Regions from separate parts of the Marinobacterium sp. NO-S09 genome, predicted to be linked through region 1. Evidence: predicted binding sites of a transcription regulator. Region 1 holds the regulator's gene; each other region holds the start of a gene.

Region 1 (7,916 bases):
GCGCGCGTAGAGTTGCACCGCCAGGGCAACGGTGTTTCGCGCATTATCTCGACCGGCTCACCGGCCGAATTTCATCAGCAGCCCGAGGCCGATGCCGCCCCTACTCGCGCCTACGGCCTGCGTATGGACTACCAGGTTAATCGCCAGGAAGTGACCATCACCGAATCTGCCCGCGTCGATCAGGGTCAGGATTCATTTTCCGGTGAGCGTATCGTCTACAACATGGAAAAAGCCGTGGTAAATGCCTTCGGCAGTGATGACGCCAATGGCGAACGTGTACGCATGGTCATCCAGCCGCGGACGGATTCAAATTAATGACAGCACCCACCAAACGTCTGGAAGCCCGCAATCTTGCCAAAAGCTATAAGGGTCGCGAAGTCGTACGTGACGTTTCCCTGCACGTGGACAGCGGCCAGATAGTCGGCCTGCTGGGCCCCAACGGCGCCGGCAAAACCACCTGTTTTTACATGATTGTGGGCCTGATCCCGGCTGACCGGGGCCAGATCATGATCACCGAGGATGATGTCACCCGCATGCCCATGCACGAGCGTGCGCGACGCGGTATTGGCTACCTGCCTCAGGAAGCTTCGGTGTTTCGCAAACTCAGCGTGCGCGATAATCTGATGGCGATACTGGAAACCCGACCCGAGCTCGATGCCAGCCGCCGCAAGGCCCTGCTGGAAGAGCTGCTGGAAGAGTTTCATATCACCCATCTGAAAGACAGCCTGGGCATGTCGCTTTCCGGCGGCGAACGTCGACGGGTAGAGATCGCCCGCGCCCTGGCAACAGAACCTGATTTTATTCTGCTGGATGAGCCCTTTGCCGGCGTTGACCCCATATCGGTCAGTGACATCAAGCAGACCATTCGCCACCTGCAATCACGCGGTATCGGTGTATTGATCACAGACCACAACGTGCGTGAGACGCTTGATATCTGTGAACAAGCCTATATCGTCAGTGAAGGAGGCATATTGGCACAGGGTACCCCGGAGGTGATCCTGGCGGATCAACAAGTCCGTCGTGCCTATCTGGGCGAGCAGTTCTCGCTTTAGCGGCTTTCCCCCGGGAGTCTTCCTAGCAGTTCAATTGGCAGTCGTTTATGAAACAATCCTTACAACTCAAGATCGGCCAACAGCTGACCATGACCCCTCAGTTGCAACAGGCAATCCGCCTGCTGCAGCTTTCCTCGCTGGACCTCCAACAGGAGATTCAGGAGGCGCTGGACAGCAACCCCCTGCTGGAAGCCGAAGAGGAGCATGAGACTCATCAGGCCGCCGAGGCGGACAGCGACCGTCAGGACAGCGACTCAGCGGACAACACGTCCAGCCGGGAAACCGCCAGCACCAGCGACAACGCTGACAGTGACGACAACTGGAGTGATGACCAGCCCGAAGATCACTGGAATGATCAGATTCCGGCCGAGCTGACCACGGACAGCAGCTGGGATGACACCTTCCAGCACCAGAGCACACCGTCCCAGCCCCGTGATGACGACTGGTCGCCGGGCGACAATGACACCATGGAAGACAGCCTGCAGGATCACCTGTTGTGGCAGCTCAACCTCACCCCCATGAGTGAGACCGATTACCAGATCGCGCTGGCCATCATTGACTCGGTGGATGCCGATGGCTACCTCACCACCAGTACCGAGGATCTGCTGGAGCATTTCCAGAATCACCAGCCCGAGGACTTTGCGGATGCGGAGCTGGATGAAGTGGAAGCCGTGCTGCACCGCCTGCAGCAGTTTGATCCGACCGGTGTCTGTGCCCGCGACCTCAATGAATGCTTGCGTCTGCAGCTGCTGCAACTGCCCGAAGATACTCCATTGCGCCCCTATGCGATCCGCCTGGTGCGCGACCATCTTAATCTGCTGGGCAGCCACGACTACCGCACATTGATGCGCCGCATGCGCCTGAAGGAGCCGGAACTGCAACAGGTCATCAGCCTGATCCAGAGCCTGAACCCCAAGCCCGGCGGCATCATCAGCCCTGAAGCCGCGCAGTATGTCATCCCGGATGTACTGGTGCGCAAACAGCAGGGCCAGTGGACCGTGAGCCTCAACAATGAGGCCTCACCCAAGCTCAAGATCAACAGCCAGTATGCCGACCTGGTGCGCCGCGCCGATAACAGCGCCGACAACACCTACCTGAAGAACCACCTGCAGGAAGCACGCTGGTTCCTCAAGAGCCTGGCCAGCCGCAACGAAACACTGCTCAAGGTCACCACGGAGATCGTGGCGCGCCAGATCGACTTCTTTGAAGAAGGTGACGAGGGCATGAAACCGATGGTTCTGCATGACATCGCCGAAGCGGTCGACATGCACGAATCCACCATCTCGCGCGTTACCACCCAGAAATACATGCACACACCGCGTGGCATCTTCGAGCTAAAGTACTTTTTCTCCAGCCATGTGGGTACTTCCGATGGCGGAGCCGCCTCGTCTACCGCCATCCGCGCATTGATCAAGAAGCTGATCAATGATGAAAATACAGCCAAACCGCTGAGTGACAACAAAATCGCACAGCTACTCAAGGAACAGGGCATTAACGTTGCCCGCCGTACCGTTGCAAAATATCGGGAGGCAATGCACATTCCGCCTTCTAATGAGCGCAAGCGTCTGGTTTAATGAGAGTGAAGGCGGTGCATCTGCTGCACCCCTATGAGAAGGAGAAAAACCTATGCAGATCAACATCACTGGCCACCATGTCGAACTGACTGATGCCCTGAATGACTATGTACGTAACAAGTTTGATCGTCTGGAACGTCACTTCGACAACATCACCAATGCACAGGTCACCCTTAGCGTAGAGAAACAGCGCCAGAAATCCGAGGCCAACATCCACCTCGCCGGCGGTGAAGTCTTTGCTGCGAACGAACACGACGACATGTATGCCGCCATCGACGGCATGGTCGACAAGCTCGATCGTCAGATCATCAAGCACAAAGAAAAGATGAAATCCCACAAATAACCGGTAGCAGCACGTAACCACATGCAACTATCAGAACTGCTGACCCCATCGCGCACACTCTGCCACGTCGATGTAGTCAGCAAAAAGCGGGTTCTCGAACTCGCCAGCCAAACCATTGCAGAGCAGTTGGATGGCCCGGCCGCTGAAGATATCTTCAGCGGCCTTATCAATCGTGAACGCCTGGGCAGCACCGGTATCGGTGAAGGCGTCGCCATTCCTCACTGTCGTATGGCCGGCGTACACAAGGCCGTTGGACTGCTGATGACACTGACCAGCCCGATCGATTTCGATGCCATCGATAATCGCCCGGTTGATCTGGTGTGCCTGCTGCTGGTCCCGGAAGAAGGCGCCGAAGAACATCTGCAAACCCTGGCGGGATTGGCTGAACTGTTCAACCATTCGGAAACGCGGGACTCGCTGCGAGCCTGCGGCAGTGCCGATGATCTGCTGGAGCGCGTCCAACAGCTCTGCCAGGAGCATTGAGCATGCGCCTGGTTGTGCTCAGTGGTCGCTCGGGATCAGGTAAAAGTACGGCACTTCAGGTACTGGAAGACGTCGGCTTCTACTGCATCGACAACCTGCCTGCCCTGCTGCTGCCTGACTTGATCAAGCTGATGCTGGCCGATCCCCAGCCAATCAGCAAAATTGCCGTCAGCATTGATGCCCGCAACCAGCCCAGCAACCTGCAGCAGTTCCCCGAGATCATGGCCCAGCTGCAGAAGCTGCCGAACCTGGGCATCGAAACCCTGTTTCTTGACGCCGGCGAGGCCACCTTGTTGCGCCGCTACAATGCCACACGCCGCCGTCACCCTCTGAGCGACAATAACCAGAGCCTGCAGCAGTCCATTCGCAACGAACGCGAGCTGCTGGAGCCCATTGCCACCCAGGCCGACCTGCGCATCGATACCACACGCCTGTCTCTGTATGAGCTGCGTGATGAAGTCAAACTGCGCGTCGCCGGGCGCACGGAACAGGAACTGTCGCTGCAGTTCGAGTCATTCGGTTTCAAGCACGGCGTGCCACTGGATGTGGATTTCACTTTCGATGTGCGCTCCCTGCCCAACCCCTATTGGGTGCCCGAGCTGCGCCGCCACACAGGGCGCGACCAGGAAGTGATCGACTTTCTGTCCGGATACGAGGATGTCACTGAAATGGTGACCGATATCCGCCAGTTCGTGGAAAAATGGCTGCCCCGCTTCCGCGCCAATAACCGCAGCTATATCACCATCGGTATCGGCTGTACCGGCGGCCAGCACCGCTCTGTCTATGTTTGCGAACAGCTTGCTGGCCATTTCCGCACGCTTATGGATAATGTCCAGATATTGCACCGTGAACTAAGACAGCCTGGGTCGGACTGAAGCTAGCATGGTTGAAAAACGCCTGACGATTATCAACAAACTTGGCCTGCACGCCCGTGCAGCGGCTAAACTCGTCACCACGGCCAACCAGTTCGACTCCGATATTCGCATTGCCCGTGATGACCGGGAAATTGATGGCAAAAGTATCATGTCGGTGATGATGCTGGCCGCCAGCAAAGGCACCGAAATCGAACTCCGCATCCAGGGTCAGGACGAACATCACGCCCTGAGTGCACTCGAATCCCTGATCAATAACCGCTTCGACGAACCCGAATAAACAAACCGCTTTACCTCTTCACCTTCAGCACCGGAAACCAGCGCCATGAGCCAGCAGGATCAGCTTTCCAACCTGGAAACCCTCAGTGCCGCTCTCGAAGTCGGCGAACTGCAGCAGCTCAGATTCATGCTCAACAAGGGACTCAAGCCCGTTGAGGTGGCACACCTGCTGGAAAAAACGCCACCGCGCGAGCGCCAGATCCTGTGGAACCTGCTCAACAAGGACCTGGAAGGTGAGGTGCTGCAATATCTGGGCGATGAAGCACAGGCGGAAATCCTGAGCCGCATGGAAGCCTCGGAAGTACTGGCGATTACCGAATCGCTGGAAACCGATGACATGGCCGACATTCTGCAGCAGCTGCCCGAACGGGTGATGAAAGAGCTGCTGAAAATCATGGACCGGGAGAACCGTGAACGCGTCGAGCAGGTGCTCTCGTTCCCGGAGGATACCGCCGGCGGCTTGATGAATACCGATACGGTAACCATCCGCCCGGATATTACTGCAGAGACGGTATTGCGCTACCTGCGCCGTCACAAGGAGATCCCCGAGACCACCGACACCCTGTTCGTGGTCAGCCGTAAAGGCTCTTACATTGGCGTACTGCCGCTGACACGCCTGCTCACCACAGACCCTGACGTATTGGTGCGTGAGATTATGAACACCGACGTGGACGCCATTCCGGCTGACATGCCGGACGAAGAAGTTGCCCGCCTGTTTGAACAGCTCGACCTGATCTCAGCCCCCGTCACCAACGAAGAGGGCCAATTGCTGGGTCGTATCACCATCGATGACGTGGTGGACGTTATCCGTGAAGATGCCGACCACTCCCTTATGAGCATGGCCGGTCTGGACGAAGACGAGGATACCTTCGCCCCTATCATGAAAACCACCCGCCGGCGTGCAGTCTGGCTCGGCATCAACCTGATCACGGCCTTTATCGCATCCGCCGTGATTGGCCTGTTTGAAGAGACCATCGACAAGGTTGTTGCTCTCGCCGTACTGATGCCGATTGTAGCGTCCATGGGTGGTATAGCCGGTAGCCAGACACTTACACTGGTGATTCGCGGCCAGGCCCTGGGGCATGTGGAACGCTCCAATATCGGCTGGCTGTTCAATCGAGAACTGGTTGTTGGACTGCTTAACGGCCTGCTCTGGGCACTGGTGGTCGCAGCGGTAGCCGTGGTCTGGTTCCAGGACATGACGGTGGGCGTGATTATCGCATTAGCGATCGTGATAAACCTGATCGCCGGCGCCATGGCAGGTACAATGCTGCCCATGATTCTGAAATCGCTGGGCATCGACCCGGCGCTGGCCGGCAGCGTACTGCTGACGACCATTACGGATGTGATAGGCTTTTTCGCTTTCCTTGGGCTAGCCACCCTGTTCTTTGCCTGACGGACAGACTATGAGTGACCAAAACGATACTTTCCAGGACGAACATGACGACCTGGAACCCAGTAAATCCCAGATCAAGCGGGATGCGGAAGAGCTGAAAACGCTGGGCAAGCGCATGACCGAGCTTCGCCCAGACCAGCAGGCCAAGCTGCCTATCGATGACCGCCTGCGTCTTGCCATCGAGGAGTACGGTCGCATTCGTGCCAACGGTGCCAAGCGACGCCACCTGCAGTATATCGGCAAGCTGATGCGTGACGCCGATGCCGACGCCATCCGTGCCGTTGTGGATCGTTTCGATTCTGCCAGCGCCCTGCACAACCACCTGTTCCACGAGCTGGAACGCTGGCGTGAGCGTTTGATTGATGAAGGAAATGAGGCGCTGCAGGAATTTATCGAACAGCACCCCGATGCCGATATTCAGCACCTGCGCCAGCTGGTTCGAAACGCCCAGCGTGAGCGCGCCCGTGAGCAGCCGCCTACTCATTCACGCAAGCTGTTCCGCTACCTGCGCGAACTGAGCGATCTCTGAAGCAGCCTCAACCTGCCCGCTCAGGGCGCTGATTGGGTGGGCTGCAGCTTGAATTCGGGGTCGTTCCAGTCCCCTTTCAAGGTGTAACGCAAGCTGGTAAAGCGCTGCAGCTGGTCCCCTATCAGCTTGTCGATGACAAACGCCGCCCCTGCAACCTGGGGCGCCCCCAGCAGAATCGCGGCAAAGGGCGCATTACTGCTGAGCGGAAGCGCAACCTCGACCGCCTGATCCAGCTCCCGCGTGCCCAAGTCCACCTGACCGCTAAGCGACATATTGGCAGAAGGCCCTTCCAGCGTCAGAGGTGATTCGGTCCGGGCGACGCCCTGCTCGATGGCATAATGCCCCTTGATGCGGTCGAAGCTGACCCCTTTTTGCAGCAGATCGCTGAAATCCAGTCGCAATCGCCGCGCCAGCGAGTTGAAGTTCAAAATGCCAAACACGCGCAGGAAGTTGCTGGTTTCGGCGGTTTCGATCAAGCGTGCCTGCCCGGTCTCGAATTCAAACTCACCGTTGATATCCGCTAACGAAAACGCCCAGGGTGCGCCCGGCCAATTCAGCGCCAAAGCACCCTTGACCTCACTGCTTTCCAGCACACGCCCGTAGCCCCATTGTTGCAGCAAGCGGCCAATATCATCCGCCGCCAGATTCAACTGCAAAAGGGTTTCCGGGGCTGTCTGGTGCTGCCGCCAATGCAGCTCACCGTTCAGGATTACCTGCTCGAGGTGCGCTTCCAGCTGCCGGATACTCAACCCCTTGTCATGTGGACGCAGATGGAAACGCCAGTCACCCAACGGTTTCTCACCCAGATCCAGGTGGCTAATCGCGATATCCATGGCCGGAAGTTGAGAGGCATTTATGCTTTCATAGCCCTGCCTGCCGGCCGCCTGCTCAGACTCAGGCACACCGGATGCGGCAACAGAAGCGGGCATATCACGAACAAGGTCCAGCTGCAGGTGCTCCAAATCCACCGCTACCGGCATTTCCGGTGCAATGCGTACCGCCCCCTTCGCCAAGCGGTGCGCCAAATTAACTGCCACTGCTGCATCTGTACTGCCCTTCAGCTCCAACTGCATCGTCTCTTCATCAGCACGCACCGGTAACTGCATACGGCCGTCACGCAGCTGAAAAGACGGCTGCAAACCAAAGGCCAGTGACAGGGGAGCCAACTGCTCGGGTGATTTTTTCAACCGTCCGGGCAAGGCCAGCTCAACACCCTGTAGATCTGATGTCAGGCGTAACCCGGAGCACTCGGCTTCTACACACAGATCCAGCTCGGCCTGCCATTTGACGTCGCCTTCAGCCAGCGCCAATGCCGGCCACTCCAGCCAGTTTTGCAAAGCCGGCACAGGGGTTTGGCCAAGCAAATGCAGACGTTGCTGACCGGGCCC
Region 2 (7,916 bases), 310 kb from region 1:
CTTATCACAGAGGCATTGGTCAGCTGGCTCAGGTCGGGTGCTGTATTCACGAAAGGCACCACAACCGTCTGCTCGATGGATTCAATCGCCGCGGTGATACTGGCAACCTTTTCCAGAGAATCCAGAGTCTTGCCGTTGTAGAGATAGCCGTCGGTGGTGAACAGGACTTTGGGCTTCACCTGACCGAAACGGTCGATCACGCCATTGATGCCAAAGTCCGGTGAGCAGGAGGTCCAGATGCCACCCAGCGCTGTAGTGGCCAGCATGGCGATGATGGTTTCTGCGATATTGGGCATATAGCCGGCAACCACATCACCGGGCTGGATTCCCAGGGCCTTCAGGCCTGCGCTGACACGCGCCACCTCGGTATAGAGTTCGGCGTAGCTGAGTTCAACACGACGGCTGTCTTCACCGTTAAACACGATGGCCGGGCGATCATCACGGTAGCGCAGCAGGTTTTGCGCAAAGTTCAGGCGGGCATCGGGAAACCAGCGGGCGCCGGGCATGCGATTGCCATCAACAAGTATCCTGTCACCCTTGGTGTTTGCCGTGATATCGGCGTAATCCCAGAGATCGCTCCAGAAGCTTTCGCTGTGTTGGTTGCTCCAGTGCCAAAGTGATTCGTAGTCATTCAGATGGGTATCATGACGGTGGTTCAGCACCTGCATGAAATCCCAGAGGCGGGTCGAACGGATGCGTGCCGGACTCGGTGTCCAGAGAGGTTGATCCATGTGAGTCTCTTTGTATTTATTATTGAATCTTGGATGCCTCCCCTAGAGCAGATCCCTTGCCAGTTTTTTTAACTAATTGATAAGTATAGTTTTTATTGTTTTTTGTGCATTTGGCTGTGATTCTTCGCGTCAAATAATATTGACAACCTGTCCAATAAAATGGACGGTAGCTGTCAAATAATAAAGACAAGTGACAAGCACATGAGCCTCTCCGGGTTTGCCTCAGAACAGGTGCGCGACCGCGTACTTGCTTCGTTGAATCGCTCCTTTGAAACCTTCTATGAACACAGCATTGCCGTTGACCGTCACGGCATCATCAACTGGATCAGCGACAGTTACAGCCGCTTTCTGGGCTGTACCGAATCACCCTTGGGGCGCCATATCACCGATCTGATTCCGGGCAGTTACCTGCCGCAGGTGCTGGCTACTGGAAAGCCGGTGCTGCTGGATCTGTTGCAGCTACGTAACCAGTGGGCGCTGGTGAGCGTGGTACCTGTGCATAACGAACAGGGAGGCGTGGAAGGGGCTTTCGGCTTTGTCGCTACGGACAGCCCGACCTCCGGCATGAAACCCTTGCTGGAGCGCTACAACCAGATGCAGCGCGAGGTGCGTGAAGCCTTGCGCTACCGTGAGGGGCGCAGTGCACGCTACAAGCTGTCACAGATCGCTGGTCAGAGTGAAGCCATACGACTGGTTAAACAGCAGATCCGTCAGGCAGCCCGTTTCGATATCACCGTATTGCTGACCGGTGAAACCGGTACCGGCAAGGAGCTGTTTGCCCATTCCTTGCATGGTCTGTCGGACCGTGCCGATAAACCCTTTGTATCGGTCAATGTGGCGGCCATTCCTGAAACCCTGATGGAGTCCGAGTTTTTTGGTGTTGCCTCGGGCGCGTTTACCGGTGCCAAAAAAGAGGGGCGTCCCGGCAAGATTGAAGTGGCGGGCGATGGCACTCTGTTTCTGGATGAGGTGGGCGATATGCCGCTGGCCCTGCAGTCCAAACTGTTGCGTGTGTTGCAGGAGCGGGAGTTCGAGCGGGTGGGCTCCAATCAGGTGCAAACCACCCAGGTCCGCATCGTGGCGGCAACCAGTCGCAATCTGGAGCAGATGGTTGCGGATGGCAGTTTCAGGCCTGACCTTTATTACCGCCTCAATGCGATGCCGATCCGCTTGCCGGCTCTGCGTGAGCGTCTGGATGATGTGGATGCTCTGGGCGAACGTATTCTGGATGACTGTTGCAGTCGCTTGGGTATCCTGCCCAAATCCCTGACCGATGAGGCCGTTCGCCTGCTCAAGACCTATCGCTGGCCAGGCAATGTACGCGAGCTCTACAACGTGCTGGAGCGTGCCTGCATTCTCAATGAAACCCTCAGCCATATCGATGCGGCCCAGCTGCTGCCGATGATTCAGACGCAGCCCAAAACAGGCGCAACGGATACCCATTCAGCTCAATCTCAGGACGCTGAACCGCCAGAAACGGGCCTGACGCTCAAGCAGCGTTTGAAAATCGAGGAGGCGCGTATTATTCAGGAGACGCTGCAGCTCTGTGATGGCAACCGTACCGAGGCGGCCAAACGTTTGGGGCTGTCCCGTGCGGCACTCTATAACAAGCTTTAGTTTCGCCATCAGCGCTGCTCTTCCATCAGGCTTTCCAGCAGCTGTTCTGCCCCCAGATTAGCGTCATAGTGCTCGACGACACGCCCCACCAGTATGAGGGTTGGCGTCTGCAGATTGTTGTCCTGAATCATGCGGGTCATGGAGCCCAGCTCCGTGCGCAAAGTCCGCTGGTCTTCATGGGTGCCGCGCTCCACAAGGAGCACCGGCCAGTCTGCGGGTAATCCGTGGCATTGGAGCTCGGTTGAGATGGTGCTCGCCATACTCAGGCCCATGTAAAACACCAGTGTTTCATCCGTGCGTGCAAGGTCAGCCCAGTCGATGGGGCGGTCATCGCAGCTGTGTGCGGTGATCAGGCGCAGGCGTGGAGCCTTCTCTCGTTCGGTCAGCGGCATTTTGCAGCTGGCAGCGCAACCGGCGGCAGCCGTTATACCAGGGACAAGCGTGAAGGGAATGCAGTGCTGTCTAAGTGCATCCATCTCTTCGGTGAGGCGGCCGAATACCAGTGGATCACCGCCTTTCAGGCGCACAACCCGTTTGCCCTGCTGCGCCAGTTCAACCAGCAGTTGGCAGATCTCGGCCTGACTGGCTGAATGTGCGCCCTTGCGTTTGCCGACATAAAGGCGCTGAACCTGAGCCGGAATCTCTGCCATGAGTGCATCGCTGACCAGAGCGTCGTATACGACGACATCCGCCTGCAGCAGTGCTTTCCAGCCTTTGCGTGTGATCAGGTCCGGGTCCCCGGGCCCTGCACCCACCAGATTAACCTGTCCCTGTTTCTCCGGAAGCCGCGCTGTGTTTTCGCCTCTGGGTTTCCATCGGCTTGGATTGAAGTTGAAAGCAGGCAGCGCCGTGCGCAGAAAGCTGAGTGTCAGTGTCATCATGGTTGCGATTCCCCATAAAAAAAGCGCCTGCCTCCGTACCGCTGAGCGATGGAAGTGCAGGCGCCAATGCCTCATTTTAAGAGCTATGCAGACAACCTTCAGACCATGAAAGCCGTCACTAGAAACAAAGCAAGATTAATGCCGGTTTTTCGTTCTGGCTGGAACAGGCCTTGCATTGATCCGGCTAAAACTGCTGAAAATGTTTGATACCGGAGTAGCCATGTCGACGCCTGAACAGTTAACCGAACACTTCCTGCTGGCCGCCCGAGGCAGTGAAGCACGTGCGCTGGGGCAGCTGGTGCACAGCTGTCATCTGGTGGCGGCGGTGTGTGAGCTGGTACATGAACTCCAGCGCGAGCGCGGGATCTCCAATGTCTTTCTGGCTTCGGCAGGACAGGAATTTGCCGAGGAGCTTAAACAGCAGAACGGCCGCACGAATACTGCCAGTGATCATTTCTGTGACTATCTGCAACGGGTGCAGTCGGGGCAGGATCAACTCTGGAGTAGTGCCCGGCTCTATCACCGTATCGCCCATGTGCTGCTGCAGCTCAAGGATCTGGCGGAGCTGCGCAACAGCATTGAGCAGGGAAACCTGACGACGGCACAGGCCACAGAAGCCTGGTCGGGTCTTATTGCCGAGTTGCTGTCGGTCCTGTTCGAAATTGCTGATATTGCCGCGGATGCCGAGATCTCCCGGGCATTGGTGGCCCTGTTTCACTTCCTGCAGGCCAAAGAACATACCGGGCAGGAGCGGGCCTGGGGCTGTGTCGGTTTTGCTGCTGAAGCCTTTGATACCGAAATACTGGCGCGACTGCAGCATCTGCGGGAGTCGCAGCAGCGCTGCCTGGACGTATTTGTTCGCTTTGCCGAGCCTGAAGAAGTCTGGTTCTGGGAGCAGCTGGAACAGGCACCGGCCAAAGCCGAGCTGGTGCGGATGCGCAAGGTGATAGACGCCTTGGGAGAGGGGACAGCAGTGCCGCATGGGGTCAGTGAGACCTGGTTTGCGGTGGCGACGGCACGTATTGACGGCATGCGAGAGCTGGAGGAGCAGCTGTCGGCAGACCTGCAGGCCATGGCCGGCGAGCGGTTGGAAAAAGCACGCAAGGCGTTACAGGACAACCGCAGTCGCCTGGAAGCCGAACCACCGGCTGAACCCGTATCGGCATTTTCCCTACTGCTGGATGCATCTTCCGACAGTGAGCAGGTACCGGCTGCCGGCTCGGTGCGTGCTTTGTATGACTTGCTGCAGGAGCAGGCAGACCACCTGCAGCAGGTGAGCGATCAGCTGGAAGAAGCGCGTTCGGCACTCACCGAGCGCAAGCTTGTTGAGCGAGCCAAGGGGCTGATGATGCAGTATCAGAAGATGACTGAGGAGGAAGCCTTTGCCAGTTTGCGTCGTGCTGCCATGGAGGGAAATTGTCGCCTGATTGATGTGGCTGCCCGTGTGGTAGCGGCGGCTGAAAAGCTGAAAGGCTGACCTGAAAAGTGGCAATGTTCGGTTTTTTGCACCTCAGTGGTGCGCGATCTGAGGATAAACTCGGATACAGCGCAGAGAATGCGCGACATGAAAAGTTGGCACAACACCTGCTAAGTACATCACAAGAAAAATAACCAGGTGCCCTCGGGTATCTGCTCTTTATTGGACAATGGCGTCCACTTTCCAATCGCACCGCCCGTAGCGATTGAGAAAGTGGGCGCTTTTTTTTTGCTTCAAGCTTCCCGGGAGGCAAACAATGAAACAGCGCTTGATCGTGATTGGCAACGGTATGGTCGGCCATCATTTTGTGGAACAGTGGCTGGCGAATGAAGCTTCTGCTGACTATCAACTGACCGTGTTCGGGGCTGAACGCCACTCCGCCTACGACCGGGTTCATCTGTCGGAATACTTCGAGAAGGACGCCGAGCACCTGCGCCTGGGCGATGCGGATTTTTATCAGCAGTCGGCTATCGATCTGCATCTGGATGAAGCGGTTACCTCAATTGACCCCGATGCACGCACGGTGACCACCGATCAGGGTGAGTACGCCTATGACAAACTGGTCTTGGCCACCGGCTCCTATCCCTTTATTCCGCCCATCCCCGGTGGTGACCAGGCCCATTGCCTGGTGTACCGCACACTGGATGATCTGGATGCGATTCAGGCCAGCGCCAAGGATATGAAGACCGGCGTTGTTATTGGCGGTGGCCTGCTGGGTCTGGAAGCGGCGAACGCACTCAAGAGCCTGGGGCTGGATGTACACGTGGTCGAGTTTGCACCACGCTTGATGCCGGTACAGCTGGATGACGAAGCGGGCGCCATGCTGCGCAGCAAGATCGAATCCCTGGGTGTCAGCGTTCACACGGACACCGCAACTCAGCAGATTATCGCCGGCGATGCGGCACGCATGAAAATGTGCTTCGCCAATGAGACCGAGCTGGAAACCGACCTGATTGTATTTTCCGCCGGTATTCGCCCTCAGGATGCGCTGGGGCGGGGGGCCGGTCTGACATTGGGTGAACGGGGCGGCATCGATGTGGATCAGTACTGCCGAACCAGCAACCCGGATATCTATGCCATTGGTGAGTGCGCTGTCTGGAACGGACGCCACTTCGGCCTGGTCGCGCCTGGTTACACCATGGCCCGTGCCGCCGTATCGCACCTGTCAGGTGATGGCAGGGTGCATTTCCAGGGCGCCGACATGTCCACCAAACTTAAGCTTTTGGGCGTGGATGTAGGCTCAATTGGTGATGCGCACGGCCATACACCAGGCTGTCAGAGTTACCGTTATACCGATGAACGCACCGGTGTGTATCGCCGCCTGGTGGTATCTGGAGACGGTAAGCGCCTGCTGGGCGCTATTCTGATCGGCGATAATCAGTATTACGACCCGCTACTGCAGTTGGCACTCAATGATATGCCGCTGCCGGAGCAGCCGGAAGGGTTGATCCTGCCAGCCTCCGAAGGAGGCCTGCCTGCGGCCGGCAGTGCTGAGTTGCCGATGACGGCCACCATTTGCTCCTGTCACAACGTGAGCAAGGGCGATATCTGTGAATCCATGAACGATGGTGCCGTCTCTGTCGCCGACCTCAAGGCCAGCACCAAGGCAGCGACCGGTTGTGGTGGCTGTGCCGCCATGCTGAAAACGGTACTGGATGCAGAGCTGGAAAAGCGCGGCGTCCAGGTCGACCATTCTCTCTGTGCTCACTTCAGCCACACCCGCCAGGAGCTGTTTCACCTGATCCGGGTCGAGCAAATCAAAAGCTTCACCGAGCTGCTGCATAAACATGGCAACGGCGGTGGCTGTGAAATTTGTAAACCGGCGGTAGCGTCCATGCTGGCCAGCTGCTGGAACGAACATGTACACACCCCTGAGCTGGTGCCTCTGCAGGACACCAACGATACCTTCATGGCCAATATGCAGAAGGATGGCACCTACTCCGTGGTGCCGCGTATCCCCGGCGGTGAGATCACACCCAAAATGCTGATTACGCTGGGTGAGGTCGGCGATAAGTACAAGCTTTACACCAAAGTGACCGGTGGCCAGCGGATCGATCTTTTCGGTGCCACTCTGGATGAACTGCCGCTGATTTGGGAAGAATTGATCGCTGCCGGTTTCGAGACCGGTCATGCCTACGGCAAATCACTGCGCACGGTGAAGTCCTGTGTCGGCAGTACCTGGTGCCGTTTCGGGGTGAAGGACAGCGTCGGTACTGCCATCGATATCGAGAACCGTTACAAGGGCTTGCGTACGCCGCACAAGGTCAAAATGGCCGTATCCGGCTGTACCCGTGAATGCGCCGAAGCACAAAGCAAGGATATCGGTGTTATCGCAACCGAAAATGGCTGGAACCTCTATGTCTGTGGTAACGGCGGTATGAAGCCCCGTCACGCCGATCTCTTCGCTACCGATCTGGATGACGAAACCCTGGTGCGTTACATCGACCGTATCCTGATGTTCTACGTCTACACGGCTGATCGTCTGCAGCGCACCTCGGTGTGGATGGAAAATCTGGACGGTGGTCTGGATTACCTGCGCAAGGTGGTGATCGACGACAGCCTGGGGTTGGCCGCGGAGCTGGAAGCACGCATGCAGCACGTGGTCGATAGCTACCGCTGTGAATGGAAAGAAGCGGTGGAAGACCCCAATAAGCGCAAGCGCTTCCGCAGCTTTGTGAATTCCGATGAACCGGGCCGCGCCCGCATCGTGCAGGTGGTGGAAAGAGGTCAGCTGATACCGGCCCGTGAACTGGCTGTGGAGGAAGCATCATGAGCACTATCAAATGGCAGGATATCTGCGCGCGTGAGGACCTGGTACCGGGCTCCGGTGTGGCGGTGAAACTGGCAAATACGGCAGCCGCCCTGTATTGGCCGGACCCTGAGTCCCCGCAGCTGTTTGCGATGGCACACAAAGACCCCTTCTCACAGGCCGAAGTTCTGGCCTGGGGGCTGTTGTGTGAGGCCTCAGGTGAATGGTCGGTGGCCGCGCCTTTATACAAGCAGCACTTCCGTCTCCGTGATGGCGTGTGCCTTGAACAGCCGGAGGTTGTCTTGCCCACCTGGCCGGTGCGCTTCAATGGCGAGCGTGTCGAGGTGGGTTTGAGCTGAAGTTTAAGACCTTTAAAACAGGAGTGGCCCCCATGCACCCCAAACAGCCAATAGAGCAGACTCCGCTTAAAGACCTCTTTGGTCGCTTGATTCAGGACGTCA
Region 3 (7,916 bases), 1.0 Mb from region 1:
GATATCCACACTGAACTGCTTGATCTGTTGCAGCAGGTCGAGCCCGCTGCTGTCCGGCATCTGCAGATCCAGCAGTACCAGCTCCGGCGCCACACGGTGTATATGCTCCAGCACACCGGCGGGGCCATCAAATTCAGCGACTACTTCAAAGTGATCGGTATCCTGCAGCAGTTCAGCGACTCCGCGCCGAAACAGCGGATGGTCATCGACCAGAATTACCGGCGTGTGTGTCATGAGCAGAGTTCCTCTGTAATCAGTTCAATGCAGGTGCCCTGGCCGGCGCGGGACTCGATGTGGAAATGGGCGCCGATGCGTTTGGCGCGCTCTTCCATGATGCCAAGCCCGAAACTGTCGGCGTTGCGCTCGCTGGGCAAGCCCTGGCCGTCGTCTTCAATACGGATGTGGATACCTTTCTCGCCGTGTGGCAGAAGCTGGATACGGACTTTTTGTGCATGGGCATGGCGGACGGCGTTGCTGAGGGCTTCGCGTAGAATAAGCAGCAGTTCGACGGCGATCACCTCCGGCAGGTTGCGGTCACAGAGGCGGTTATCGAGCTCGAACATCAGGCCTGAATGGCGCTCGAATTCGGCGATGGCCGTTTGCAGCTCCTTCTCCAGGCTGTGATGCAGGCGGATGCGGGAGCTGCTGATCAGTTCTCGTGTTTGGCGATAGGCCTGGCGGGCCTGTTGCCGGAGTCCATGCAGCCGGTCGCGCATTTCGTCATTGGGGAGCTGTTCGACCTGTTGCTCCAGACGGCCGGTTTGCAGGCACAGATAACACAGTTGCTGGGCGACGGAGTCATGCAAGGTGGCGGCCAGGGATTGCTGCAGACTCTGACGTTGCTGGCGTAGCTGGTTGCTGTGGGCAAGGTTGAGGTCCAGCCCTTCGCGGATGGCCTGGCCCAGATCACAGAGAACCTGACGCCAATGGTCCGCCTTGTCCGCATCCGGGGTAGGTGCCAGTAACCAGAGCTGCAACCCACTCTCGCCATCCGGCATGCGGATGCCCTGAACCGATAAATCGGCCAGTGTTTCCCGGGTTTGCAGGCGCGTCCGGTCACCACGGGTGGCCAGATCCAGCTGATATCCGAGCCGGCTGACCTCAAGTGTACTGGCAGCATCATTGGTGCCATTCAGGTGCCAGGTGCTTTGGTGATCGGTGCGCCAGGCCAGCCAGAGTGGCAGGGAAAAGCCGGATGCGACCGCACCCTGTCGGAGCAGGTCCGGCAGGGTGGCATCCAGATCATCACCACAGCGAATCAGGCTGAGGGTCATCCGGTGCAACAGCTCCCGCTGGGGGCGGTAACGTCGTTTGTCAGCGCCGGCCTCTGCCTGCGTGCGTCCAAACCAGCGTGTGAGACTGACAGCCACAGCAACCTCCTGTGCGAATGTGTTGTTATCGGGGAGGTAAATGCACACATCATGCCAGCAACAGATGGATTACCCCCGCAGGGGTAGCTCCTTTGACGCATTGCCCATTAATTCCTGTAAGTAAAGAATTTTTACCAAGAGTAGCGGTGCATACATGGGTTTACGGACCCGTCATGCGAGCCGCAAAACAGGGCAATGGGCCCCGAGCATGCACGCAATTGATGCATGTGCAGCCAGGTAAGGCATTTACCGGGAGTGGTGTTATGAATATGCAAATGAATGACCTGCTGGGTGGAGGGCTGGCGGCCGGTGTGCGCCGCCGTCTTCGAGCCCAGCAGGCAATACAGCTGGTGTTGATGCCGGGGGAAGAGGTCTGCATTCAAGGGGCTGACGCCGGCCAGTGCTGCGAAATACTGGCGTTTGATGCCAAGGGGCAGTCGGCCGTTGATGCGCTGGAGCTGAATGGATATCAGGCGGGAGCGACAGTGACTCAAGCACAGCTTGAGGCTGGCAGACCCTCCGCCCAGCGTCTGTTACAGCAGCTCAAAGGATTCAGCGTCGATCCGCATCAGCTCTCGGCTGCCATGCACCTTGCGCCGGATGAGTTGCCCTGTGTGATTACAGCCAGTGAACGTAGTGGCCCGGTCAGTCTGGTTTTGATCGCGCCGGGTCTGGATATGCGCCCGGATGAGCAGCTGACTGTGTCGGAGCTGGATATCAGCATTCACTATCTGCCGGAGCGCACGCCGGAACTGCCTGAGCCGCTCGCGCAGCCGGTTCAGGACCTGCATATTCCACACAGCAGTGCGCGCGTGTACCGGGTCAAGGCAGGTGAGTGGATCCAGATTATCGATGTGGCCGGCAAACAGTGCTCCGATTTTATCGCCTTTGATGAGGCGGCCCTGGAGCAGGGTGAAGAGGTGACGCTGGATGCAGTGGCGACGCGTACTCTGGCCGGTCAGGCACTGCCCCAGCCGGGGCTCTATTCCCGTTTTGCCGACAGCCGCCTGCAGCCGATGCTGGAACTGGTGCAGGACACTGTGGGCCGCCATGACAGCTTTCTGCTGGCCTGCACGCCGAAATACTATGAAGACGAAGGCTACTTCGGCCACGTCAGCTGCACGGATAATTTCAACCGGGCCCTGAAAGACTATGGCGTTAAGCCGCGTGCCGGCTGGCCTGCCATTAATTTCTTCTTCAACACACTGATCGAGCCCTGTGGCACGGTCGGCATGGATGAGCCCTGGTCCCGTCCCGGTGATTATGTATTGCTGCGGGCCAACCGCGATTTGATCTGTGCCTCGTCAGCCTGTCCGGACGACATCGACCCGGCCAACGGCTGGACCCCCACCGATATTCATGTCCGCGTGTATGGCGCGGAAAACCAGTTTGAGCGCGCCATTGCCCATCGTGTGGTGCCCGAGGAGTTGCCGCGTATGACCCTGCAAACCGCTTTCCACAGCCGCACGTCAAAATTGACGCGCCACTTCGCTGAATACCGTGGCTACTGGGTACCCACCGAGTTTGAAGGCTGGGGCGCGCGGGCCGAGTATCTGGCCTGTCGCGAGAAGGTCGCGGTGATGGATCTGTCGCCGCTGCGCAAATTTGAGGTCGTGGGGCCGGATGCCGAAGCGCTGCTGCAATATGCTCTGACCCGCAACGTCCGCCGTCTGGCGGTGGGTGAGATTGTCTACTCCGCGGCCTGCTTTGAAACCGGCGGTATGGTGGATGACGGCACCCTGTTCCGTATCAGTGAGCAGGCATTCCGCTGGGTGTGCGGTGATCCCTGGAGTGGTACCTGGCTGCGGGAGTTGGCTGCCCAGCGAGGCGACCAGGTCAGTATTCGTGAATCCACGGATCAATTGCATAACCTCGCTGTGCAGGGGCCGAATAGCCGGGAGCTGCTGACACAGCTGATCTGGCAGCCGGAAACACGGACCCCCGTCAGCGAGCTGAAGTGGTTCCATTTCACGGTTGGCCGCTTGGGTGGGCCGGAAGGGATTCCACTGATGGTGTCGCGGACCGGTTATACCGGCGAGTTGGGCTTTGAAGTCTGGTGTCACCCGGATGACGGCATTGAGCTCTGGGACAGGATCTGGGAGGCTGGTCAGGATTATGGCCTGGCACCTTTGGGCTTTGATGCGCTGGATATGCTGCGTATCGAAGCGGGGCTGATCTTTGCAGACCATGAATTCTGTAACCAGACCAACCCCTATGAAGCCGGTATCGGCTTTACCGTGCCGATGAAAACCAAGGAAGAGGATTTCAGCGGGCGGACGGCTCTGCAGCGGCAGGCACCGGAAAGTCGGCACAAACTGGTTGGTCTTGTGCTGGAAGGCAATGAGCCTGTGCATCATGGAGACATTGTCTACGACGGGCGTATGCCGGTGGGGCAAATTACCAGCGCAACACCCTCGCCACTGATGGGTAAAATGATTGCGCTGTGCCGGGTGCAACCTGACTGGTCAGCCCCCGGAGCGGAGCTGGAAGTCGGGCAGCTGGATGGTTTGCAGAAACGCTTGCCAGCCGTTGTTCAGGCACTGCCGTTTCATGACCCCGAACGGATCAAAGTGAGAAGCTGATCCGTCGGCCCAAAAACCGTCCGTTCTCAACTAAAAAAGCGCCTTTTCAGGGCGCTTTTTTTATGCCCGGGAGTCACCGTTATGCACCGTAAAAGCACGCATGCGCACAAAAAAGCCCCTACATAAAGCACGATCAATTATTCACAAGGTCACAGGGTTTAATCAAAACGCGATTGTATATTTTTTAATCTAAAAATAGTTCAATAAAAACAATAAATTATGATTTTTATCTGGATAAATAGTGGGTTATAAACAGGCATTGGCATAGGCTTTGCTTTTTCTTATCAGGAAATAAATATCACTGAAGGGCAAGGATGCTCGGGCTTAAATGCTGCGATGCAGCATAATAAAAAGCGGAGCATTTCCGCGCAGATGAGGACAAGCCTATGACTGTGGAAACCGTGGAGTCGCTCAAGGCGACATTCGAGATGCACCAGGCAATGAATGTGGAAGTGTTCTACTGGTGGTGTACCGCCATCATGTTCATGATCCACGCCGGATTTCTTGCTTACGAAATTGGCGCCTCGCGCGTCAAGAACGCGCTTACTTCCGGGATGAAAAACATCCTGACCCTGTCGGTGATTATCCCGACTTTCTACTTCTTCGGTTGGTGGATCTATAACGCCTTCCCGAATGGCCTGATTCCGATTGACGCTTCTGCTGCACTGCCCTGGAGCCTTAGCATGGGACCGGATGTGCAGGATATGGGTACCGGTATCTTCTTTGCCGCTTTCGCACTGTTTGGTGCGACCACCGGCTCGATCCTGTCCGGTGCCGTAATTGAACGTATCCGTTTGAGCGCCTTCCTGATTCTGGCTGCAATCCTGGGTTCTGCTGTATGGATTCTGGCAGGCGCCTGGGGCTGGCACCCGGACGGCTGGCTGCTGACCGAATTAGGCTACCACGATGTGGGTGCATCAGGTGTTGTGCATGCTGTAGCAGGTTTCTTCGCGCTGGGCGTATTGATGAACCTGGGCGCACGTGTCGGCAAGTTCAAGGACGGTGTGGCCATGTACATTCCGCCGCACAGCCTGCCAATGGCCCTGATCGGCCTGATGATGATCATTGTCGGCTTCTTCGGTTTCCTCGGTGGCTGCATTATCTTCAATGGTGGTGAAACCGGCTGGACCACCATCTACGGTAACCCGACCAACCTGTCCGCCTTCGGCTTCAATACCCTGATGGGCTTCGCCGGTGGTGTTGTGGGTGCCTACCTGACCTCCCGTGAGCCTTTCTGGACCATGTCCGGTGGCCTGGCCGGCATCATCACCGTGGCAGCGGGTCTGGATCTGTACTACCCGGGCCTGACCTTCGTCATCGCCGCCAGTGGTGGTGCATTGATGCCGATCGTCGGTCGCATGATCGAGAAAATGGGTGTCGACGATGCTGTAGGTGCGGTTGCCGTACACGGTTTCTGCGGCGTCTACGGCGTGATCATGGTAGGTGTCTTTGCATCGGCTTACCCGAACGTGGGTGACCTGCCTGACATCACCCTCAGCGGACAGCTGATCGGTGCCATCGTTATGGCCCTGACCGGCTTCATTCCGGGCTGGGGTATCTCCTACGTACTGAAGAAACTGAACGCACTGCGCGTACCGCCGCATGTGGAAGCGCTGGGTCTGGACCTGGTCGAAATTCCGGCTAAACCCTACCCGGAATCACTGCCGGCACAGGCAATTGTGGAAAACACTCTGGAACCGGGTCAGGAAAAACAACTGGTCTGATTCTGAAACGAAGTGGCGCTGCCGAGGTGGCGCCACCTTCATGTTCGATACCTTAAGACAGGTGCCCAAGGCACCGAGGAGCACAGCATGTTTTCAAGTCCAATCACCAGCTGGGAAAACGTAGCCGCGTACTTCACCTTCTCAGACAGCCCAATGGGTATTGCCATCAGCCTGGCAGCTGCAGTGGGGATCTATCTCTTTCTCAATGCCAGCATCATGAAGCATGAGAAGGAATCCTTCGATAAGCATCAGTAACAGGATCCAAAGAGCCGGCAGTTTGCCGGCTCTTTGGTGTTTGAAGCGTAAGTGTTTGGGGGCGTCAGTGAGGCAGACGTTTGAGAGTGTCGGAAGGTCGTTCGCCAAACAGCCGCTTGTAGTCCGTAGCAAATTGGCTTAGGTGGTAAAAGCCCTGGCTGGCAGCGGCATCCGCAATGGAGATGTCGTGGCAGGACAACAGTTGGCGCCTGACTCGATTCAGGCGAGTGGCGCGCAGGAACTGCACCGGGCTGATGCCCAGAATGCTTTCAAAACTGTATTGCAGGGTTCGACGGCTGACACAGGCCAGCTCACAGAGCGAGGTAATAGTGACGGGAAGGTCGCCTGCGTTGCGAAGGTAGTCTCTGACACGGTCAACCACGGCCATACGGTGCCGGTAGCTCGGAATCACGCTTTCGTTAATCTCTGCGTTACCCAGCAGCTGCAGCAGCTGTTGCACCAGCAGATCCTTGTGAATGCCGGTGTCCATATCCGAACCTGCGGTCAGAATCCGAGTAACCAGCAAGGTGAGGTTTTCCAACTGTTGAGCACTGCCGTGCAGGCGTGGATTGCTGTTACTGGCATCCAGGTTCAGCTCGATGCCCTGACGCTCGGCCAGCCCGAACAGTTCCTCGCGCTGCACCACAATACTGAGGATATTGCAGTCGGCCGGTGTGACCAGCTCGAATGGAGTATTGCCGTGGCGCCAGAGCAGATCATGCTGTTCGATCGCCTGACCATTGATGCGGAATTCTTCCCGCTTGTCAGGGATGCCGATCCAGAAGGACTCCGGCCAGACCAGACAGTGCTGGTGCAGGCTCTGGTTGGTGTATTCGTTGATCAGCTGAACGCCTGCAAACTGACACTCGTCAACACGGCCTTCAAAGCGCCCTGCGCTGTACTGGTTATATTCCTGATCCCAGTCGGTCAGGTTGAAGGCCTGCTCATTGATATCGTCCGAAACGGACACGCACCGATGTGGTGCCTGTTGTTGTTTTTGGTGCACCTTGGCCTCGTTTTTATTTTTTCGATCCAGTATGGACGCCGTTTTGCTGTTCTGCCAAGTCTGCAGCATTGCTTCACTCTCGCTTCGAAACACGTTTGCCAATTTTCGATAACCGCCGTTTGCACGGTCTCGTTAGTCTGAATGAGCTAGCAATTTCCATTCCCTTTCGTTGGGAGGCAGCGAAAGGGAATGGGCATACGAGAAACGAACACGTTGGTTATCGATCTGGAGAATGCTCATGGCAAATACAATCGATCAGGACTATCTGGCCAAGCGCCAGCTCAAGAAAGGCACGGCAGGCTGGGTCCTGTTGGCAGGCCTTGGGGTGTCCTATGTGATCTCCGGCGACTTCGCCGGCTGGAACTTTGGTTTGGCGGAAGCAGGCTGGGGTGGTTTCGCTATCGCCGCAGCGCTGATGGCCACCATGTACTTCGCGCTGGTGCTGTCACTGGCTGAAATGTCAGCGGCCATCCCTGCGGCGGGTGGCGGTTACAGCTTTGCCCGTCAGACCATGGGGACTACAGGCGGCTACCTGACCGGCCTGGCGGTCCTGATTGAATATGCGCTGGCCCCGGCGGCTATCGTGATCTTCATCGGTGCGGCGGTGGAAGAACTGCTGGGGATTAACGGCCCGCTGGTCTATGCCGTGTTCTACGCCATTTTCATCGGTATTCATCTGGCCGGTGTGGGTGAAGCGCTGAAAACCATGATGATCATCAGCGGCCTGGCAGTGGTTGCCATTCTGGCCACTGCGGTGGCCCTGATCGGCGATTTCGACACTGCCAACCTGTTCAACATAGCCCCGACCGAGGCGGCGGGAGCCAGTGAGATTCTGCCCTTTGGCTGGTATGGCGTCTGGGCGGCACTGCCATTTGCCATGTGGCTGTTCCTGGCGGTTGAAGGTGTTCCCCTGGCGGCTGAAGAAGCCCGTAACCCGGCGCGTGATGTACCCAAGGGCATCATCGGCGCGATGATTTTC
Region 4 (7,916 bases), 1.6 Mb from region 1:
GATCTTTCCACCTTGCGCACCGGCATCATGGCCGGCTCCATCTGCCCCACCGAGGTGATGAAGCAGGTGATCAACAAGATGAACATGTCCGAAGTACAGATCGCTTACGGCATGACGGAAACCAGCCCGGTATCGACCCAGACCGGCGCCAATGACAGCATCGAAAAGCGTGTATCCACTGTTGGCCGCACCCAACCGCATCTTGAGAGCAAGGTGGTTGACCCGGGTACCGGCCAGATCGTACCGCGGGGTGAAATCGGTGAACTCTGCACCCGTGGCTACAGTGTGATGCTGAAGTACTGGAACAACGAGCACGCCACCACCGATGCCATCGACGAGGCGGGCTGGATGCACACCGGCGACCTGGCCACCATGGACGATGAGGGTTACATTCAGATCGTGGGCCGTATCAAGGATATGGTCATTCGTGGTGGCGAAAACGTCTACCCGAAAGAGATCGAAGAATTCCTCTACACCCACCCCGCCGTATCCGAAGTACAGGTAACCGGTGTACCGGACAAGAAATACGGTGAGGAACTGATCGCCTGGATCAAGCTGCACGGCGATGCTGATGAAGTCAGCGCTGAGGACCTGCGCGAATTCTGCAAGGGCAAGATCACCCACTTCAAGATCCCGCGCTACTTCAAGTTTGTGCAGGAATTCCCGATGACGGTGACCGGCAAGATCCAGAAATTCAAAATGCGTGAAATCTCCATTGCTGAACTGGGCCTGGATGACTGATCAGGCCTGATGCCTACCCAGGAGGACAACGCCGGCCCTGTGCCGGCGTTTTAGATTATGAGTATTGACCAACACTACCAGCAGGAACTGGACCCTGAGGCTGTCATTCAGAAAGTTCAGGCCGCCTATCCGAACGGCGCAGATCTATATCAGCTCGCGCCACTGGATCAGCTCCATATTGGCGGTATTAAAGCCTCTGAACGCCTGCTACGCCATCTGGACCCCAAACGGCACACACATGTGCTGGATATCGGATCGGGCGCTGGCGGCCTTATGCGTCAAGCCGCTGGTCTTGGAGTACAATTGATTGGGTTGGATATCACCCATGATCTGAACCGTCTGAACCAGGGCCTTAACCGTAGTTATGTCAGTGAGGCAAACAATCCGGTCCTGACAGGCGATGCCCACCATCTACCCTTGGCTGCTGCCAGTATCGACCTGATTCTGTTCCAGCACAGCTTTCTCAACATGCCGGATGACTTGCAGGTATTGCAAGAGTGCCGACGGGTACTCAAGCCCGGCGGTCAGTTGGTGATGCATGAAGTGGTTGTGGGTGAGAACCCGGAAGCCATGCAGTTTCCCGTACCCTGGGCCGAACACTCAAGCCAGTCTCACCTGCTCACTGATATTGCGCTCAGGGCACGCTTGCAACAGGCCGGCGTCAGCGATATCACCCTGGAAGACTGGAGTCAGGAAGCCATAGACTGGCGCAGGCGCCAGCTGGCCAAGGAAACATCACACTCTCGGGTGAAAGCCCCCTTGTCTCCAGCCATGATACTGGGCAAGCGCTTTGCGGCCATGGGCAAGAACCTGGTACACAACCTTGAAAGCGGAGCTATTCGTGTGGTTGAAGTCACCGCGCGTATACCAGGCTGATTACCTGGAAAGGTTATGAATCCAGTGCCTCGTATTTGTCAAGTTTGTTATAGAGCGTCTTCACACTGATGCCCAACTGCTGAGCCGTCTGGGTTTTATTGCCTTCATTCTCAGTGAGGGTCTGGGTGATAGCTTCACGCTCTATCTCTTCCAATGACGTCCCGGTCGGCACCCCCAGGCGCTCTTCAAAGTTCGGCGGAGGGTTCTCAAGCACCAGATGCTCTTCAGTAATCAGCTCGTCTGCCAAGATCGCCGCACGCTCAATAACATGTTTTAGTTCACGCACATTACCAGGCCAACTATGGGCCTGCATGGACTCTTTCGCAGACTCGGAGAACCCCAGCTGCCCCCCTTCTGCGGCATTTCGATAAGCGAGAAAGTGTTCTGCCAATCCCAGTATGTCCCCTTCCCGCTCACGCAAGGGCGGAACAATGATGGGAAAGTGCGCGAGACGAAAATACAGGTCTTCTCGCAGATGGCCTTCCGTGATCGCTTGCTGCGGATTTCTGTTGGTTGCCGCCAGAATACGTACATCAGCACGTAACAGCCGCTGACTGCCCACGGGCCTGTACTCTCCGGTTTCCAGTACCCTCAGCAGCTTGACCTGATGCTCCAGCGGCATTTCTGTCACTTCATCGAGAAAAAGGGTGCCGCCCTGTGCTTGCTCAAAGACACCCTGATGATCACGTACGGCACCGGTAAACGCACCCTTGATATGACCGAAAAGCTCACTGTCGATAAGTTCGGGGCTCAAGGCACCACAGTTGATGGCTACGAACGGCGAATCAGCCCGCCTGCTGGCAAGGTGAACCGTATTGGCAACCAGCTCCTTGCCGACTCCACTTTCACCCTCAACCAGCACACTGGCGGTTGATCGGGCTACACGTCGAAGCGTTCGATAGAGGTGCTTCATCACATTTGACGAGCCCACCAGTAAGCCGAACTGATCCAGTGAGCTGCTGCTCACCGCCGGAGTATCATCGGTCTCGGATTCAAGGTCTTGCAGCAGGTCACGGCAAAAGTCCTGCAGGAACTCGGGGTCTACCGGTGTTCTTAGATGCACCGCAGCAGATTTTTTGACCAGCTCATCCAATAAAGGGTTCGGCGCCCCAGATGAAATAAAAATAAATTCCGCAGTCGTCAGTATCCCCGATTGAACCAGAGACTCTGATTCGCGCTCGGTGATTGTTTCACTTTCAATAATGGCCAGTGCCGGCGCCAGAGCATCAAGCTCCTCAGCCCAATCACCCTCACTCTGGATAATGTCAAAACCGGTTAGTACCTTACAGTCGTTAAAAACACGACACTGAGATTCCGATTCTACATGTATGAACGCGCGGGGCTTTGTCATCAATACTCCCTGTCCTGTTACAGGCAGCTTGAAAGCACCCTGTAAAATTTTCTGACGGCTTATAAAAAATACCGTCTACAGCCTTTGAATAATACTGATTTATGCCTTTTGTCAGCAGGTTACGGATTGGTACGTGAATTGAATATGAATCAGGAACACTCTTGTAAACCCGGTAAAGATGAATCGCTATGGCTTGCCGACACCGTGAAGAAACCCGGTTACTGACCTTTGCTGATACCTTGTTGAATCAGTGCCTGCGACTGGACTACATCAGCCAGCAGACCCTCTATCTGGATGAACGTCATCAACTCAAGGCATTGGGCCAATATCACCATTCACTGGCAGTGTTTCTGTTTTCCAGTATCAAGACGCGCATTACCTGTTCTGTTCACGTCAGCGTCACCGCCAGAAGCATTGCAACGTCTGGATCGGCGACTGCACTCAGCCAACAGTTTTTTGATCTGGACGCCTTTAAAACCCACCATAATTGGCTAGTGAAAGAAGGTAAGCAGCACCTTGAACATATTCAGACCCCTGAACTGCGTCTTGCCCTATCGACTGTCCTCTCGGCACTTTTACTGTCTGAACATCAGATTGGGGTAGTCATCGATAACCCCTAAACAGGTGAGGGTATTTATTTCATCACATCCGGTAAAAAATTCATTCTCACCTTTCAACAACCGTTGCCAAAATAAATAAAATACAGCAATTTCAATAAGTTAAAAATTGGCACGCTATTCGCTATATAGCTGAGTGACTACAGTGAAAAGGAGATATTCATGAAGACGCTAGCCAAGACACTGACTGCCATTTCTCTTTCAGGTGCGCTGCTGGGTGCAAACCAGGCGCTGGCCAATGACTGGAAAGATCAGAGCCACGATGCCTGGCTCGACGGCAAAGCTGAAACGGTGCTGCTCATGAACACCAGTCTCAATTCATTCGATATCAACACCGATGTGAACCAGGGCACGGTTATTCTCAGCGGTAAGGTCGCCAGCGAAATCGACAAGGAACTGGCTGAAGAGTTGGTGGAAGGGATTGATGGCGTCAAAATGGTTGAAAATGAACTCAGCGTCATCAATGACAAGAGCAACAGTGATAATTCACTGGTCGGCTCCATGACGGACGCCAAGGTGACCACAGTACTCAAGTCCCGTTACATGTTCGAATCTGAAGTGAGCGCCGTTGATATCAACATCGACACCAAAGAAGGTGTTGTTACATTGAATGGCCAGGTAGCCAGTGCGGCTGAAAGTGATTTGGCCGAAGCCATCGCTCGCAAGACCGATGACGTAAAACGCGTCGTGAACAACCTGGAAGTTATTCAGAGTTAATAGAGGTACTGCGTACCCAATACACTCCTTCAGCATACATTGCAGGGCCGCCCACCAGCGGCCCTGCTTTTGATTCTAATCCGCCAATACCAACTCAACACGTCGATTCTCGGAACGACCGCCATCGGTAGCGTTACTCATCACCGGGCTAACAGGGCCAACTCCGACCGGTTTAAGACGCCCAGCTGCAATTCCGTGTTGCTGCACCAGCGTGGACACCACAGTATCGGCACGGTCCTGGCTCAACTTCATATTGAAATCGAAGGCACCCTGGCTATCCGTATGGCCAACCACATAAAACGATTGTGCTTCATGTTTCGCCAGATATTCAGCAATCGTAGCCACGACATCAGCCGATTCTGCTTTAAGGCTGGCCTTGGCGGTATCAAACAGCACACCGTCCAGCTCAACCTTACCGGTTTCAGCCAGCGCCTTGCTCATGCCATCCAGATCGATGCTGATGCGGTCATCATCCAGAGATTCGATCTCGCCGATATCCAGGACGGCTTTGGTCGGGAAGCGGCCGCCACTGTACTGAGCAACCACAAGGGTGGCGTAGGTGTCTTTGCCCTGAACATTGGCTTTGCCAGACCAATAAAAGTACTGATAACGGTTACCGTGCAGGTTGGGCGCATCCAGGCCCTTGTCACGCCCACGGCGTGCTGTATTGCCGTACCAGTAGAGCTTGTTTACAAACTTGCCACCACACTCGTCATCATTGCGACAGGTGAAGATCGGCGTAAAGCCAGCCTTGGCGAAGGCTTTCTCGTAATTACGAAAAACCTGTAGTGCTGAATATTTAGTATCGTTTGCTTCATAACCAAGCGTGGTTACCTTACCTTCCAGGCGAAGCACAGGCGGAAGTTCGCCATCAGTACGGGGACCGGTCGCGACGAGGAATTCATCATACTCGCTGGCGTAGTAACTCTTGATATAGGTATCAGGAAAGCGGGACAGCAAGGGGTGGTCTTCAGAACCCCGTACATCATTGGCGGCAACGGCGGGAAGCGCCATCAGCGCTGACAAGGTACAGGGCAAGAACGTTTTGAACATCGTAGCGGATCCTTACTTCATGTTCATTAGTGGGGGCCAGACACTTGCCGGTCTGGAGTCAGCCGAATGGCTGTAAAAAAGCCCCATGCGGCAAGGGCCGCTGGAGCTTTAATAAAGGGCTGTGGAAGTGTGTATCTGATAGCCTGATGAAGGTCGTAAGTAGCCGATGGATTCACCACAGCTTCGTAATCGATCCCTGCGATACCAAAACCGAACAGCTCAAGCAGTCCATTCTTATACAACGGGTAGTCGATCAGGTCGAACAAATTTTCAGGCTAACCTGTGCCAAAGGCCAGCTGATACAGATCAGCCCCCCGGGCACTTCGTCATTCCGTTAAAGCGGCTCGTCTCGCAGCAAAGAGAACTTGATCTATGCTGAATTTACATTCGGAGATCAAACAAAATGCATGCAATGCCGGACAACTTGCCGCCCCTGCCTTCCGCGACCGACATGGACAGCCCCATCGGCACCATTGCCGAGGTTCACGGCCCGGTAGTGGTAATCCGATGCGATCGTCTGCCGCCCTTGCGACAAGCGCTTTACGCCCGTTTTGATCATGACGCCTACCTGTTTGAAGTACACCAGCACCTGGATCAACAGCATGTTCGCGCCATCACACTGCACCGAACCGCGGGCCTGCATCGCGGCCTGCCAGTCCATGACACCGGCGCCCCCTCCATGTACCGGTAACCCCTGACTGCCTGGGCCGGCTGCTTAATATCTTCGGTGAACCGCTTGATGACAATCCCCCGCTTAACACCGACCAGTGGCGCAATATTCACACCCCTCCCTCTTCACTGTTTGATGCTGTCGGCAGCGGTAACCTGCTGGAAACAGGCATCAAGGTGATCGACCTGCTCTGTCCTTTTATTCGCGGCGGCAAGACCGGCCTTTTCGGCGGTGCCGGGGTCGGCAAAACGGTACTGGTGATGGAGTTCATGCACGCTGTGGCTACCTTGCACAAGGGCGCTTCGGTGTTTGCCGGAGTCGGCGAACGTATCCGTGAGGCTCATGAGCTCTGGCATGAAATGCAGGCCGCTGGCGTGATGGACCGCACCCTGATGATGTTCGGCCAGATGGACGAGTCCCCCGGCGTACGCTTTCGCATAGGCCTGGCGGCGTTGACGTATGCCGAATATCTGCGCGATACGTTAAGCAAGGAGGTATTGTTCGTGATGGACAACATCTTCCGTTTCGTCCAGGCCGGCAGCGAAATTTCCAGCCTGTTGGGTCGCATGCCTGCCACCGTCGGCTACCAGCCAACCCTGATAACCGAAGTAGCCGAACTCCAGGACCGTATTCTGTCCACACGTGACGGCGCTATTACCTCGGTACAGGCCGTGTACGTGCCAGCAGATGACATGAGCGACCCGGCGGTAAACGCTATCCTCAGCCATCTGGACTCCACCATGGTACTGTCCCGCGCCCAGGCAGGCAAAGGAATTTATCCGGCGGTAGAACCACTTCAATCGACCAGCCGCCTGATGGATCGCCATACTCTGGGTGACCACCACTACGCTGTCGCCGAAGGCGTGCGCGAACACCTGGCCCGCTACCATGAACTGGAAGACATCATCGCCATGTTGGGGCTGGAAGAGTTATCGGTTACAGACCAGCGCACCGTGCAGCGAGCACGCAAACTGCAACGCTACCTGACCCAGCCGTTCCGTGTCACCGCGTCTCATACCGGCGTGGCTGGCGTCAGCGTCCCGCTCAAAACCACACTTGCTGACTGCGAAGCCTTCCTGCTGGGCCAGTATGACGAAGTCCCCGAGCGACAGTGCTACATGCGCGGCAGTATGCAGGAGGGGATGCGATGAATAGTTTCAACCTGCAGATATTGGCCACCGAGCAACAGTATCAGGTGCCAGATGTCACTTCCTTTATTGGTGAAGACCGCTCCGGCAGTTTCGGTATCCTGGCACAACACCAACGCCTGATGACCTCACTCGTTTTCGGCCTGGCCCGTTTTCGCAGCGGCGACGCCCCCTGGCAATACCTGGCAGTGCCTGGGGCACTGCTCTACTTTGCTGATAACCGCCTGCAAATTTGTACCAGACGTTTCCTGATTGACAGCGATTACGACCGTATTTCCTCACGTTTACAGGAGCAACTGGTTGCCGAAGAAGAGCGCATGCGCTCACTGAAAGACAGCGTCCACCATATGGAAGAGCAGATCCTTCGCCGCCTTTGGGAATTGGGCCGCAAACACTCGGAGGTCAACTGAAAATGGCCAGCCGAGATGACAACCGACTGCGCAAGCAGGTCGAACAACAGGCCCGCCGGATCAAGAAGGCCGAGCGCGAACGCCCGACGCTGCTGGCACAAACCTTTTTCATCGGCCGGCTGGGACTGGTATTCGTCATCCCCGTTGTAGCCGGTGCCTACCTTGGCCGCTGGCTGGATAGCCTGTTCAGTGGCTACTCGACCCGTTGGACGCTCAGCCTGATCCTGCTTGGACTGGTGTGCGGCGGCTTCAACATCTATCTGACCATCAAGGGTAGCGAGGATGAGTGACGGTGAGATGTTTGCTCAGGTGGTATTCCGGCTGGGTCCTGTA

What was found. The regulator sigma-54, encoded in region 1, starts transcription at its own class of promoters, with help from an activator protein. The targets are predictions, from matches to a motif close to TGGCACNNNNNTTGCTNT.
Region 2: nirB (nitrite reductase large subunit NirB) is a predicted target of sigma-54. The motif match lies at 4,803-4,820, and genes of this name have one in related genera.
Region 3: O3C79_RS03445 (ammonium transporter) is a predicted target of sigma-54. The motif match lies at 4,213-4,230, and genes of this name have one in related genera.
Region 4: O3C79_RS10150 (BON domain-containing protein) is a predicted target of sigma-54. The motif match lies at 3,696-3,713, and genes of this name have one in related genera.

The regions. Positions count from the first base shown of each region.
Region 1 is NZ_CP168954.1:3,809,920-3,817,835, forward strand. It holds gene lptA (lipopolysaccharide transport periplasmic protein LptA) at 1-315, shown strand, start outside; gene lptB (LPS export ABC transporter ATP-binding protein) at 315-1,052, shown strand; gene O3C79_RS17580 (RNA polymerase factor sigma-54) at 1,100-2,626, shown strand; gene hpf (ribosome hibernation-promoting factor, HPF/YfiA family) at 2,679-2,969, shown strand; gene O3C79_RS17590 (PTS sugar transporter subunit IIA) at 2,991-3,452, shown strand; gene rapZ (RNase adapter RapZ) at 3,455-4,327, shown strand; gene O3C79_RS17600 (HPr family phosphocarrier protein) at 4,335-4,604, shown strand; gene mgtE (magnesium transporter) at 4,650-5,999, shown strand; gene yjgA (ribosome biogenesis factor YjgA) at 6,010-6,528, shown strand; gene O3C79_RS17615 (YhdP family phospholipid transporter) at 6,549-7,916, opposite strand, start outside.
Region 2 is NZ_CP168954.1:3,496,831-3,504,746, reverse strand. It holds gene O3C79_RS16180 (acetoacetate--CoA ligase) at 1-731, opposite strand, end outside; gene O3C79_RS16175 (sigma-54 interaction domain-containing protein) at 933-2,348, shown strand; gene cobA (uroporphyrinogen-III C-methyltransferase) at 2,357-3,229, opposite strand; gene O3C79_RS16165 (nitrate- and nitrite sensing domain-containing protein) at 3,450-4,706, shown strand; gene nirB (nitrite reductase large subunit NirB) at 4,963-7,479, shown strand; gene nirD (nitrite reductase small subunit NirD) at 7,476-7,814, shown strand.
Region 3 is NZ_CP168954.1:697,212-705,127, forward strand. It holds gene O3C79_RS03430 (response regulator) at 1-234, opposite strand, end outside; gene O3C79_RS03435 (sensor histidine kinase) at 231-1,370, opposite strand; gene O3C79_RS03440 (DUF1989 domain-containing protein) at 1,634-3,952, shown strand; gene O3C79_RS03445 (ammonium transporter) at 4,339-5,676, shown strand; gene O3C79_RS03450 (hypothetical protein) at 5,764-5,931, shown strand; gene O3C79_RS03455 (helix-turn-helix domain-containing protein) at 5,996-7,006, opposite strand; gene eat (ethanolamine permease) at 7,176-7,916, shown strand, end outside.
Region 4 is NZ_CP168954.1:2,192,030-2,199,945, reverse strand. It holds gene O3C79_RS10170 (AMP-binding protein) at 1-741, shown strand, start outside; gene O3C79_RS10165 (class I SAM-dependent methyltransferase) at 799-1,617, shown strand; gene O3C79_RS10160 (sigma-54 interaction domain-containing protein) at 1,631-2,968, opposite strand; gene O3C79_RS10155 (hypothetical protein) at 3,157-3,588, shown strand; gene O3C79_RS10150 (BON domain-containing protein) at 3,748-4,302, shown strand; gene O3C79_RS10145 (OmpA family protein) at 4,378-5,355, opposite strand; gene O3C79_RS10140 (hypothetical protein) at 5,382-5,621, opposite strand; partial or broken gene atpD (F0F1 ATP synthase subunit beta) at 5,807-7,176, shown strand; gene O3C79_RS10130 (F0F1 ATP synthase subunit delta/epsilon) at 7,173-7,583, shown strand; gene O3C79_RS10125 (AtpZ/AtpI family protein) at 7,586-7,873, shown strand; gene O3C79_RS10120 (F0F1 ATP synthase subunit A) at 7,866-7,916, shown strand, end outside.